Regions from separate parts of the Streptosporangium sp. LJ11 genome, predicted to be linked through region 1. Evidence: riboswitches for the same ligand, from Rfam matches in the RefSeq annotation. Region 1 holds a riboswitch; the other holds the start of a gene.
The links. Region 1 has a riboswitch for thiamine pyrophosphate ahead of thiC (phosphomethylpyrimidine synthase ThiC). Riboswitches for the same ligand answer to the same signal wherever they lie in the genome.
Positions count from the first base shown of each region.

Region 2: another riboswitch for thiamine pyrophosphate. It lies ahead of ACTOQ3_RS22380 (purine-cytosine permease family protein); the one in region 1 lies ahead of thiC (phosphomethylpyrimidine synthase ThiC).

Region 1 covers NZ_JBPXMB010000026.1:129,816-134,852, reverse strand. The annotation lists gene thiC (phosphomethylpyrimidine synthase ThiC) at 1-1,704, opposite strand, end outside; TPP riboswitch at 1,697-1,809, opposite strand; gene ACTOQ3_RS33225 (CDP-alcohol phosphatidyltransferase family protein) at 1,904-2,500, shown strand; gene ACTOQ3_RS33220 (sugar phosphate nucleotidyltransferase) at 2,504-5,005, shown strand.
Region 2 covers NZ_JBPXMB010000015.1:58,501-63,537, forward strand. The annotation lists gene ACTOQ3_RS22375 (methylated-DNA--[protein]-cysteine S-methyltransferase) at 1-204, shown strand, start outside; gene ACTOQ3_RS22380 (purine-cytosine permease family protein) at 294-1,667, opposite strand; TPP riboswitch at 1,659-1,798, opposite strand; gene ACTOQ3_RS22385 (rhodanese-like domain-containing protein) at 1,900-2,223, opposite strand; gene ACTOQ3_RS22390 (TenA family protein) at 2,383-2,988, opposite strand; gene ACTOQ3_RS22395 (DM13 domain-containing protein) at 3,004-3,579, opposite strand; gene ACTOQ3_RS22400 (GOLPH3/VPS74 family protein) at 3,745-4,389, shown strand; gene ACTOQ3_RS22405 (LCP family protein) at 4,597-5,037, opposite strand, start outside.

The DNA.
Region 1 (5,037 bases):
GCCGCCCTCGCGGGAGAACTCCTCCGACTTCTCGCGCATCCCCGCCTCCAGGGCCTCGGCGCCGGTCAGGCCGCGCTCCTCGGCGAACCTGCGCACGTCATGGCTGATCCTCATCGAGCAGAACTTCGGACCGCACATCGAGCAGAAGTGCGCGGTCTTGGCCGGGGCGGCGGGCAGCGTCTCGTCGTGGAAGGACCGGGCGGTCTCGGGGTCCAGGGAGAGGGCGAACTGGTCCTCCCAGCGGAACTCGAACCGGGCGTCGGACAGCGCGTCGTCCCATGCCTGCGCGCCCGGGTGGCCCTTGGCGAGGTCGGCCGCATGTGCCGCGATCTTGTAGGTGATCACGCCGGTCTTCACGTCGTCCCTGTCCGGCAGGCCCAGGTGCTCCTTGGGCGTGACGTAGCAGAGCATCGCCGTGCCGTACCAGCCGATCATCGCCGCGCCGATGGCCGAGGTGATGTGGTCGTAGCCGGGCGCGACGTCGGTCGTCAGCGGGCCGAGGGTGTAGAACGGGGCGTCGGCGCAGAGCTCGCGCTGCAGGTCGACGTTCTCCTTGATCTTGTGCATGGGGACGTGGCCGGGCCCCTCGACCATCACCTGGACGTCGTGCGCGTGAGCGATCCCGGTGAGCTCGCCCAGCGTCCTGAGCTCGGCGAACTGGGCCTCGTCGTTGGCGTCGGAGATCGATCCGGGGCGCAGGCCGTCGCCCAGCGAGAACGCCACGTCGTAGCGGGCCAGGATCTCGCAGATGTCGGCGAAGTGCTCGTAGAGGAAGCTCTCGCGGTGGTGCGCCAGGCACCAGGCCGCCATGATCGAGCCGCCCCGGGAGACGATCCCGGTCCTGCGCCGCGCGGTCAGCGGCACATGGGCCAGGCGCACCCCCGCGTGGACGGTGAAGTAGTCCACGCCCTGCTCGCACTGCTCGATCAGGGTGTCGCGGTAGATCTCCCACGACAGGCGGGCCGCGTCGCCGCCCGCCTTCTCCAGCGCCTGGTAGAGCGGGACGGTCCCGATCGGCACCGGGGAGTTGCGGATGATCCACTCGCGGGTGGTGTGGATGTTGCGCCCGGTGGACAGGTCCATCACCGTGTCGGCGCCCCACCGGATCGCCCACGTCATCTTGTCCACCTCCTCCTCGATGGTCGAGGCGACGGCCGAGTTGCCGATGTTGGCGTTGATCTTCACGAGGAAGTTGCGGCCGATGATCATCGGCTCGCTCTCGGGGTGGTTGACGTTGGCCGGGATGATCGCCCGCCCTGCGGCCACCTCGGCGCGGACGAACTCCGGCGTCACGCCCTCGCGGACCGCGACGAACTCCATCTCCCGGGTGACCAGGCCGCGGCGGGCGTAGGCGAGCTGGGTGACCGGCGCCCCCGCCGCGCGCAGCGGCCGGTCGCCGCCGCCGGTGAAGACCGCGTCGAGGGAACGCAGGTCGCGGGCCCAGGCGTCGCGGTCGCGGTAGCCGTCGTCGCCGGGGGCGCCGGGCCGGCCGCCGTACCGGACCGTGTCGCCCCGCTCCAGGATCCACTCCTCGCGCGGGCGCGGCAGGCCGCGGGTGACGTCGGTGGTCACGGACGGGTCCGTGTAGGGGCCCGAGGTGTCGTACAGCGTGACCGCGGTCCCGTCGGTCAGGCGCACCTCGCGCATGGGGACGCGCAGGTCGCCCTGGTAGATCTTGGAGCTGGAAATACGCGCGTCGGTCATCGCGCAAACTCCCTTCGCCGGCATTACCCGGAGCAGGTTCTGGCGGTCGGCGGCTGTCTCGGCCGTCCTCTCAGCCCGGTTCTCCGGGCTCCCGCGTTGGTCGAACGGAACGATAACGCGTATCCCCCGCGCCCACCATCCACCCGGCCGCATCCGACGCAGTAGTGTCACCATCAGGTACGGGGAGGGAGATCAGCCGGTGAATCCGGAAGCATCGGGGGCCGAGGACCGAATCTGGACGGTTCCCAACGCGTTGAGCCTGGCCAGGCTTCTGGGGGTGCCGGTTTTCCTGTGGCTGGTGCTGGGCCCGAAGGCCGACGGCTGGGCCGTCGCCCTGCTGATGCTGGCGGGGTTCTCCGACTGGCTCGACGGCAAGATCGCCCGTGCCTGGAACCAGACCAGCAGGCTCGGCCGCCTGCTCGACCCGCTGGCCGACCGGCTCTACATCCTGGCCACCCTGTTCGGCCTCGCCATGCGCGAGATCATCCCCTGGTGGCTGGCGCTGGCCATCCCGCTGCGCGACGTGATGCTGCTGGGCATCCCGATCATCCTGCGCCGCCTCGGGTACGGTCCCGCGCTGCCCGTGCACTTCCTCGGCAAGGCCGCCACGGCCAACCTGCTCTACGCCTTCCCACTGCTCTTCCTGGCCCACCATCCCTCCTGGTACGGCGAGGTGGCGGGGATCGTCGGCTGGTCCCTGGCCATCTGGGGCACCGGCCTGTACTGGTGGTCCGGGGTGCTGTATTGGGTACAGGTGCGTCAGCTGACAAGCGAGGCCAAACGCCTTAAGAGGTGATCTGTGAAGGCCGTCGTCATGGCGGGCGGGGAGGGGACACGGCTCCGGCCGATGACCGCGAACCAGCCCAAACCTCTCCTACCCGTGATCAACCGGCCGATCATGGAGCATGTGCTTCGCCTGCTGAAACGGCACGGCTTCACCGAGACGGTGGTCACCGTGCAGTTCCTGGCCGCCCTGGTCCGCAACTACTTCGGCGACGGCGACGAGCTCGGCATGAGCCTGTACTACGCCACCGAGGACACGCCGCTCGGCACCGCGGGCAGCGTGAAGAACGCCGCCGACCGGCTCCGCGACGACCGCTTCCTGGTCATCTCCGGCGACGCGCTGACCGACATCGACCTGACCGACATGATCCGCTTCCACCGCGAGAACGGCGCGATGGTCACGATCGGGCTCAAGCGCGTCCCCAACCCGCTGGAGTTCGGCATCGTCATCGTCGACGACCAGGGCAGGGTGGAGCGCTTCCTGGAGAAGCCGACCTGGGGCCAGGTCTTCTCCGACACCGCCAACACCGGCATCTACGTGATGGAGCCCGAGGTCCTCGACGAGATCGCGGCCGGGGAGTCCGTCGACTGGTCGGGCGACGTGTTCCCCAGGCTGCTGGAGCGCGGCGCCCCGCTGTACGGCTACGTGGCCGACGGCTACTGGGAGGACGTCGGCACCCACGAGAGCTACCTCAAGGCCCAGGCCGACGTCCTGTCCGGCCGGGTCAAGGTCGACATCGACGCCTTCGAGGTCTCGCCGGGCGTCTGGGTCGCCGAGGGGGCCTCGGTCGACGCCGACGCCGTCCTCAAGGGCCCCCTCTACGTCGGCGACTACGCCAAGATCGAGGCGGGCGCCGAGCTGCGCGAGTACACCGTGCTGGGCAGCAACGCGGTGGTCAGGGAGGGGGCCTTCCTGCACCGCGCGGTCGTCCACGACAACGTCTACGTCGGGCCCAGCGCCCACCTGCGCGGCTGCGTGATCGGCAAGAACACCGACCTGATGACCGGCGCCAGGGTCGAGGAGGGCGCCGTCGTCGGCGACGAGTGCATCATCGAGGCCGAGGCGTACATCTCCTCGGGCGTCAAGATCTACCCGTTCAAGACCATCGAGGCCGGGGCGGTGATCAACAACAGCGTCATCTGGGAGCCGCGCGCCCAGCGCAACCTGTTCGGCCCCCGGGGGGTCTCGGGGCTGGTCAACGTCGAGATCACCCCCGAGCTGTGCGTACGGCTGGCCAGCGCCTACGCCACCACCCTGAAGAAGGGCACCTCGGTCATCACCTCCCGCGACTCCTCCCGCGCCGCGCGGGCGCTGAAGCGGGCCGTGATCAGCGCCCTGAACGCCAGCGCGATCAACGTGCTCGACCTGGAGGCGTCCCCGCTCCCGGTGGCCCGCTTCCACACCGCCAGGGAGAACGCCGTCGGCGGCATCGCGCTGCGCACCACCCCCGGCGACCCGCAGAGCGTCGACATCGTCTTCATGGACGAGCACGGCGCGGACCTGTCCCCGGCGGCCCAGCGCAAGCTGGACCGGGTCTTCTCCCGGCAGGAGTTCCGCCGCGCCTTCCCCGGGGAGATCGCCGAGCTGAGCTTCCCCGCCCGGGCGGTGGAGGACTACACGCACGAGCTGCTGCGCCTGGTCGACATCAGCGGGGTGCGCGACGCCGACATGAAGGTCGTGGTCGACTGCGCCGGAGGCACCTCCTCGCTGGTGCTGCCCAGCCTGCTGGGCCGGGTCGGGGTGGACGTGCTGACCGTCAACAACCGACTGGACGACGCCTCGCCCACCGAGACCCTCGCCGAGCGCCGCCGCGACCTGCAGCGCCTGGCGGAGCTCGTCAGCTCCTCCAGGGCGGCCTTCGGGGTGCGCTTCGACCCGGTGGGGGAGCGGGTCGCGCTGGTGGACGAGAAGGGCCAGCTGATCAGCGAGGAGCGCGCCCTGCTGGTGGTGCTCGACCTGGTCGCCGCCGAGCGGCGCGGCGGCAGGGTGGCGCTGCCGGTCACCACCACCCGGGTGGCCGAGCAGGTCTGCAGGTTCCACGGCGTCCAGGCCGAGTGGACCTCCACCGCGATCGACGCGCTCACCGCCGCCGCCAGGGGACCAGAGATGATCTTCGCGGCCGACGGGCGCGGCGGTTTCATCGTGCCCGAGTTCGGCCCCACGGTGGACGGCCTGGCGGTGTTCCTGCGCCTGCTGGGCCTGGTCGCCAGGACCCGGCTCTCGCTCAGCCAGATCGACGCCAGGATCCCCGAGGCCAAGCTGCTGCGCCGGACCGTGCCGACCCCGTGGGCCGCCAAGGGCGCGGTGATGCGCTCGGTCATCGAGGCCGCCGAGCACTACCGCATCGACACCACCGACGGGGTGCGGGTCGTCGCCGAGGACGGCAGCTGGACCCTGGTGCTGCCCGACCCGACGGAGGCGGTCACCCACCTGTGGGCCGAGGGGTTCGACGTCGACTCCGCGCAGACCCTGATCGAGCACTGGGCGCGGGTGGTCGAGGAGGCCGCGGGCGGCTGACGGGACCAGGCCCCGGCGGGCGCGCCGGAGGC
Region 2 (5,037 bases), on a different contig from region 1:
CGGATCGGCAGGCCGCGCGCGCTGCGCGCGGTCGGCAACGCGCTGGGCAGCAACCCGGTGTGCGTCATCGTGCCGTGCCACCGGGTGGTCGAGAGCGAGGCGGTCCTCGGCGGGTACGCCGGAGGCTCGGCCGCCAAGGAACGGCTGCTGCGCATCGAGTCCGCCGCCGTGCTCCGCGGGCCCGGCGGGCCCGGCGGCGCGTAGCCCGCCTTCCCCCGGGGGACCCCCTGGGGCCCCCTGTGACCGCCCACGACCACCTATACGACCGGAAGCCGAGCCGTAGGGCGGCGTGGTCAGGAGCGGCGCCGGAGCGCGCCGAGCCCCAGGGTGACGAGACCCGCGACGAGGAACGCGCCGACGGACGCGCTCATCCACGGCTGCGGGACGAAGCCGAGCGCGTCGCGGGCGCCGTTCCAGAACGAGGTCCACCACGCGACCTCCGGGGCGGCCGGCAGCGCGGCGAGCATCCACCAGGTCACGAAGCCCAGCACCCACGGGAGCACCATGAGCGGGCGCGAGGGCGCGGTCTCCGAGATGTCCCAGCGCCTGGCGCCGCCGAGCAGGAAGTAGTCCGCGGCGAGCACCGCGAACATCGGCACGAAGACCGCCCCGATGAGGCCGAGGAAGCCGGTGTAGGTCTCGGCGTTGACGAAGATCGCGAGCAGGGTGACCAGCACGCCGATGGCCACGGAGATGATCCGGCGGTCCAGCCGGGGCAGCAGGTTCTGCAGCGACATCGCGGTGGAGTAGACGTTCACGAACGACTGGTCGGTCTCGCGCAGCACCAGGATGCCGAAGAACAGCGGGCCGAGTGCCGCGGCCACGAAGGGGTCCCAGACCTGGTTCGGGTCGTTGCCGACCAGCGCGAGCGCCGCGATGCCGAGGACCAGGCAGGCCACCTGGGCGATCGTGTAACCGCCGACGACCCCGGTGAAGGCGGCCCTGCCGGAGCGGGAGAAGCGGGCGAAGTCCGCCGCGACCGGCACCCACGAGACCGACAGCGCGATCACGTAGTCGACCGATGGTGCGAACGCCTCCCAGGATCCGCCGCCGATCGCCGGTCCCCGCTGGAACAGGGCGACCATGAACCAGATCATCGAGATCACCACGCCGGCGGTGACGTACCTGCGGAGCAGGCGGACCGCTCCCAGCGGCCGGATGGTCAGCGCGGTGGTGATCACCCCCGCGACGACCACCCAGACCGCGTAGGGCACCTCGACGCCGAAGGATCCGGCGATGGCCTGGGCGCCCTGGGCGATGACCCACAGCTCGAAGGCCCCCCAGCCCAGCATCTGGACGATGTTCAGCACGGTCGGCAGGTAGGAGAGCCTGGCCCCGAACAGCCCGCGCAGCAGGACCATCGCCGGAGCGCCGGTCCGCTGCCCGGGAATCGCGGCCAGGCCGACCATCGCGGTACCGATGACGCTGCCCACGACGGCGGCCAGGATCGCGGCCACGAAGCTCAGCGGCCGGTCGCCGAGCGGATTGATCAGCGCGATCGCGCCGGAGAACCCGAGCAGGCTGACACCCAGGTTGGCCCAGAGCGCGCCCTGGTCGAGCACGCCGAGGGCCTTGGGAGGAGCCTCGCCGAGCGTGAGGGGCGCCTCGGCCGCACCGGAGTCCCCGGAATCACCGGAGCCCTTGGAATCAACGGCGGCAGACGTCATCACGCACACTCCCTACGCCGGCATTACCCGGACAGGTTCATGCGGTCGGCGGCGCGTCGGAGGTCGATGAGACCCTCCGCGTGGTTCCGCCCTCTCAGCCCGGTTACGCCCGAGCTCCCGCGGTAGACATTCGCCCTGATTATGCCATTCATTCCTTTCTTGGCAAGAGTCTCGGCGGAGGCTCCCCCTCACGTCTCGGCGAGGGCTCCCCCCCTCGCGCGGTTCGGACGGCTCAGGCGACGAAGGGGTCCTGGCCGCTCTCGGCGATCATCGGACGCCCCGCGCCGTCCCAGGACCGCATGCCGCCGCCGACGTTGATCGCGTCCCAGCCGACGTGGTTGAGCCAGGCGGTGGCGTTCGCGGAACGGCCGCCGACCCGGCAGATCACGTAGACGGGCGCGCCCTTGGGCACCTCGTCGACCCGGGACTGCAGCTCACCCAGGGGGATGTGGACGGCGCCGGGCGCGTGCCCGGCACGCCACTCGTCGTTCTCGCGCACGTCGAGCAGGAACGCGTCATCCGGCACGGCCTGCGCCTCGACCTCAGGAACACTCATGCGCCCATTGTTCCAACTCCTCCACCGGATGGGACGCAAAGCCCCGTGGATGCCCTCATCCGGACCTTCGATTTCCCCTGATAGCAGGCCAATTCGGTACGTCCAGCCCTACCGGGTCACCCGACCCGCGGCTGCAGCCGGGCAGCGAGGCGGACGGGGTCAGGGCACGTCCCAGAAGGCGAGTTCGTGAGCCATTCCCTCGGCGAAAAGCTTCCCGGCCCTGTCCGGATCCGGCGCCACCTCGTCGATCATCACCGCGATGCGCCCGGTCAGCTCGGCGAAGGCCGGGTGGGCGTAGGTGTCGACCCAGGCGCGGTAGCGGGGTTCGGCGGGCGGATTCTCCGCCAGGGCGCGGCCGAGCGTGGAGTAGCCCCACATGCAGGGGTAGAGCGCGGCCAGGCCGTCGGCGTAGACGGCCGCGGAGTCGAGCAGGAAGGAGGTGTACGCCGCGCAGGCCGGGCCCTTCCTCGCCCCGCCGAGGTCGGCGCCGAACTCGGCCGACAGCGACCGGTGCAGGCTCAGCTCCTCGTGGAAGGTGGAGTGCGCCAGGTCCACCAGGTCGCCCAGATGCCCGTCCGGGGCCTGCCAGGCGAGTCGCGAGAAGACGCGGACGTAGTCGAGCAGGAACAGGTAGTCCTGCTCCAGCCACGACCGGAACACCGGCTCGGGCAGATCTCCCCGCGCGATGCCCGCCACCGTCGGATGGGCGAGCTGCGCCTCGACGAGCGGGCGGCCGATGACGTGGAGTTCCTCAGAAACGCTCATGGGTCGGAGATTGTGTCAGGTCAGGGCGGCGGCGCCGAAGGAGACGCTGAAGCGCCTGCACCAGATGGTGACGGACTTCAGGCTGTCGAGGTCGGCCCCGGCGGGAATGACGTAGTTGGCGTTGCCCTTGTTGCCCTTCAGGTCGCCGAGTTCGAGGTGCTTGCCGTCGTCCAGGTTGAACCATCCCGCGTTGCCCTTCTTGACGGGCTGGTCACTGAGCCAGACCCGCAGGTCCGGGCCGTCGGAGGTGTTCAGGTCCTCGATCCGCAGGACCCGGCTCCCGTCGGGCAGCTCCAGCACCCTCGCCCTGCCCTCGGTCTCGTGCTCGTGGGAGATGAACGTGCCCGTGGCCAGGACCTTCGGCTCCGGGTCCTGAGCGGTCTCGGTGGCCCTGGCGGGCCCGCCCGTCTCGTCCTGCCGGGTGGCCTCCGGCCCGGGGGACGCGGCCGCGGCGGGCAGCGCCTCGTTCACCTCGACGGTGGTGAACAGGCGCCATGGCTGGAACAGGTACAGCGCGACACCGAGCGCGACGGCGCCCAGCGCCAGGACACCCCACGTGACGGGGTGCCGGAGCAGCCTCTTGACCCTCATCTGGACTCCCATCGCATACCTCCGGTGTGGAGACCCTGGCCTCCGGTTACGGCGAGGAAGCCGAGACGTCCCTCAGGCCTCGGTGCCGACGCTATCCGCGATACCGCCCTAGATCGCTTACGGAGTGCTTACGGCCGCGAAGCGCCCGCGACGTAGTGTCGAACGATGACGACGATCGCTGAGGAAGTGCTCCTGCTCGCGTACGACGAGGAGCAGGGCAGACAACTCATCGGCTCCTCGGAACTGGACGCCGCGCTCGGCGGCGCGTTGCTGGCGGAACTGGCCGTCGGCGGCCGGATCGACCTCGCGGACAGGAAGGTCGCCGTTCTCGACGCGACCCCGGTCGGGGACGAGGAGCTCGACACGGCGCTGGCCAGGATCGCGGCGGAGTCCAAGGCGCGCAAGCCCGAGTGGTGGGTGCCAAGGCTCCACTCCGGCAAGCTTCGCGCCCGCCTGCTGTCGCGCCTGGCGGAGCGGGGCGTGCTGGACGAGGAGCGGCGCAAGATCCTGGGGATCTTCCCGAGCACCCGCTACCCCGAGCGTGACCCGGGCGTCGAGCTGGCGATCCGCGAGCGGGTCCAGAGCGTGCTGTCCGGCGCCACCCCCGACGAGCGGGCCGCGGTGCTGATCGCGATCCTGCACGCGGCCAAGATCGACCGAAAGGCGTTTCCCGGCGCGAGCAAGGAGCGGATCAAGGAGATCACCGAGGGCGAGTGGGCCGGCAAGGCGGTCTCCCGGACCATCGCCGCCGTCAACGCCGCCGTCATGACGGCCGTGATGGCGGGGGTCGTCGTCAGCAGCGGCAGCTGAGGTCCGCCGGCCCTCGCCGGGCGGGCACTGTCACGAAGGTGCTCCGCCCGGCGAGGACGTCCGGTCCCGTGCCCGCCCCGCCTTCGCGTCGTCTTCGCGTCGTCTTCGCGTCGCTTCGCGGGGAAGACCGGGGCGAGAGGGCCGGAGGAAGGTGCCGTGGACGGGAACCGCCCGCCGGCGCCCCGGCCCGGGGGCCGGGGCGGGTCGTCACTTGCCGAGGGCGTCCTCGGGAACGGGCTTGTCCTGGGCCAGGGCCTCGAACATGCGCAGGGCCTTCTCCCGGTCCCACTTGACGACGGACTGGCCGTCGATGGTGGGCAGGGAGCCGATGGGCACGACCGTGGTGACCGGGTTGCCGCCCATGGCGAGGCCGAGGGAGAGCAGGTCGAAGGCGCCGGTCTCCTCGCCGACGGACACCGAGTCGGCCGCGCTCAGCGCGAGCGGGACGGACGTGAAGGGGTTGATCAGGACGCCGGGGCTGGCCGCCTTCTTCACCACCGCGGAGAAGAACTGGCGCTGGCGCTGGGTCCTGTCGAGGTCGGGGATCGCGCCGGTGGCGCGGGTGCGGACGTAGCCGAGGGCCGTCCCCCCGTCCATCGTCTGCAGGCCCTTCTTCAGGTTGATCCCGGCCTTGGGGTCCTTGATCGC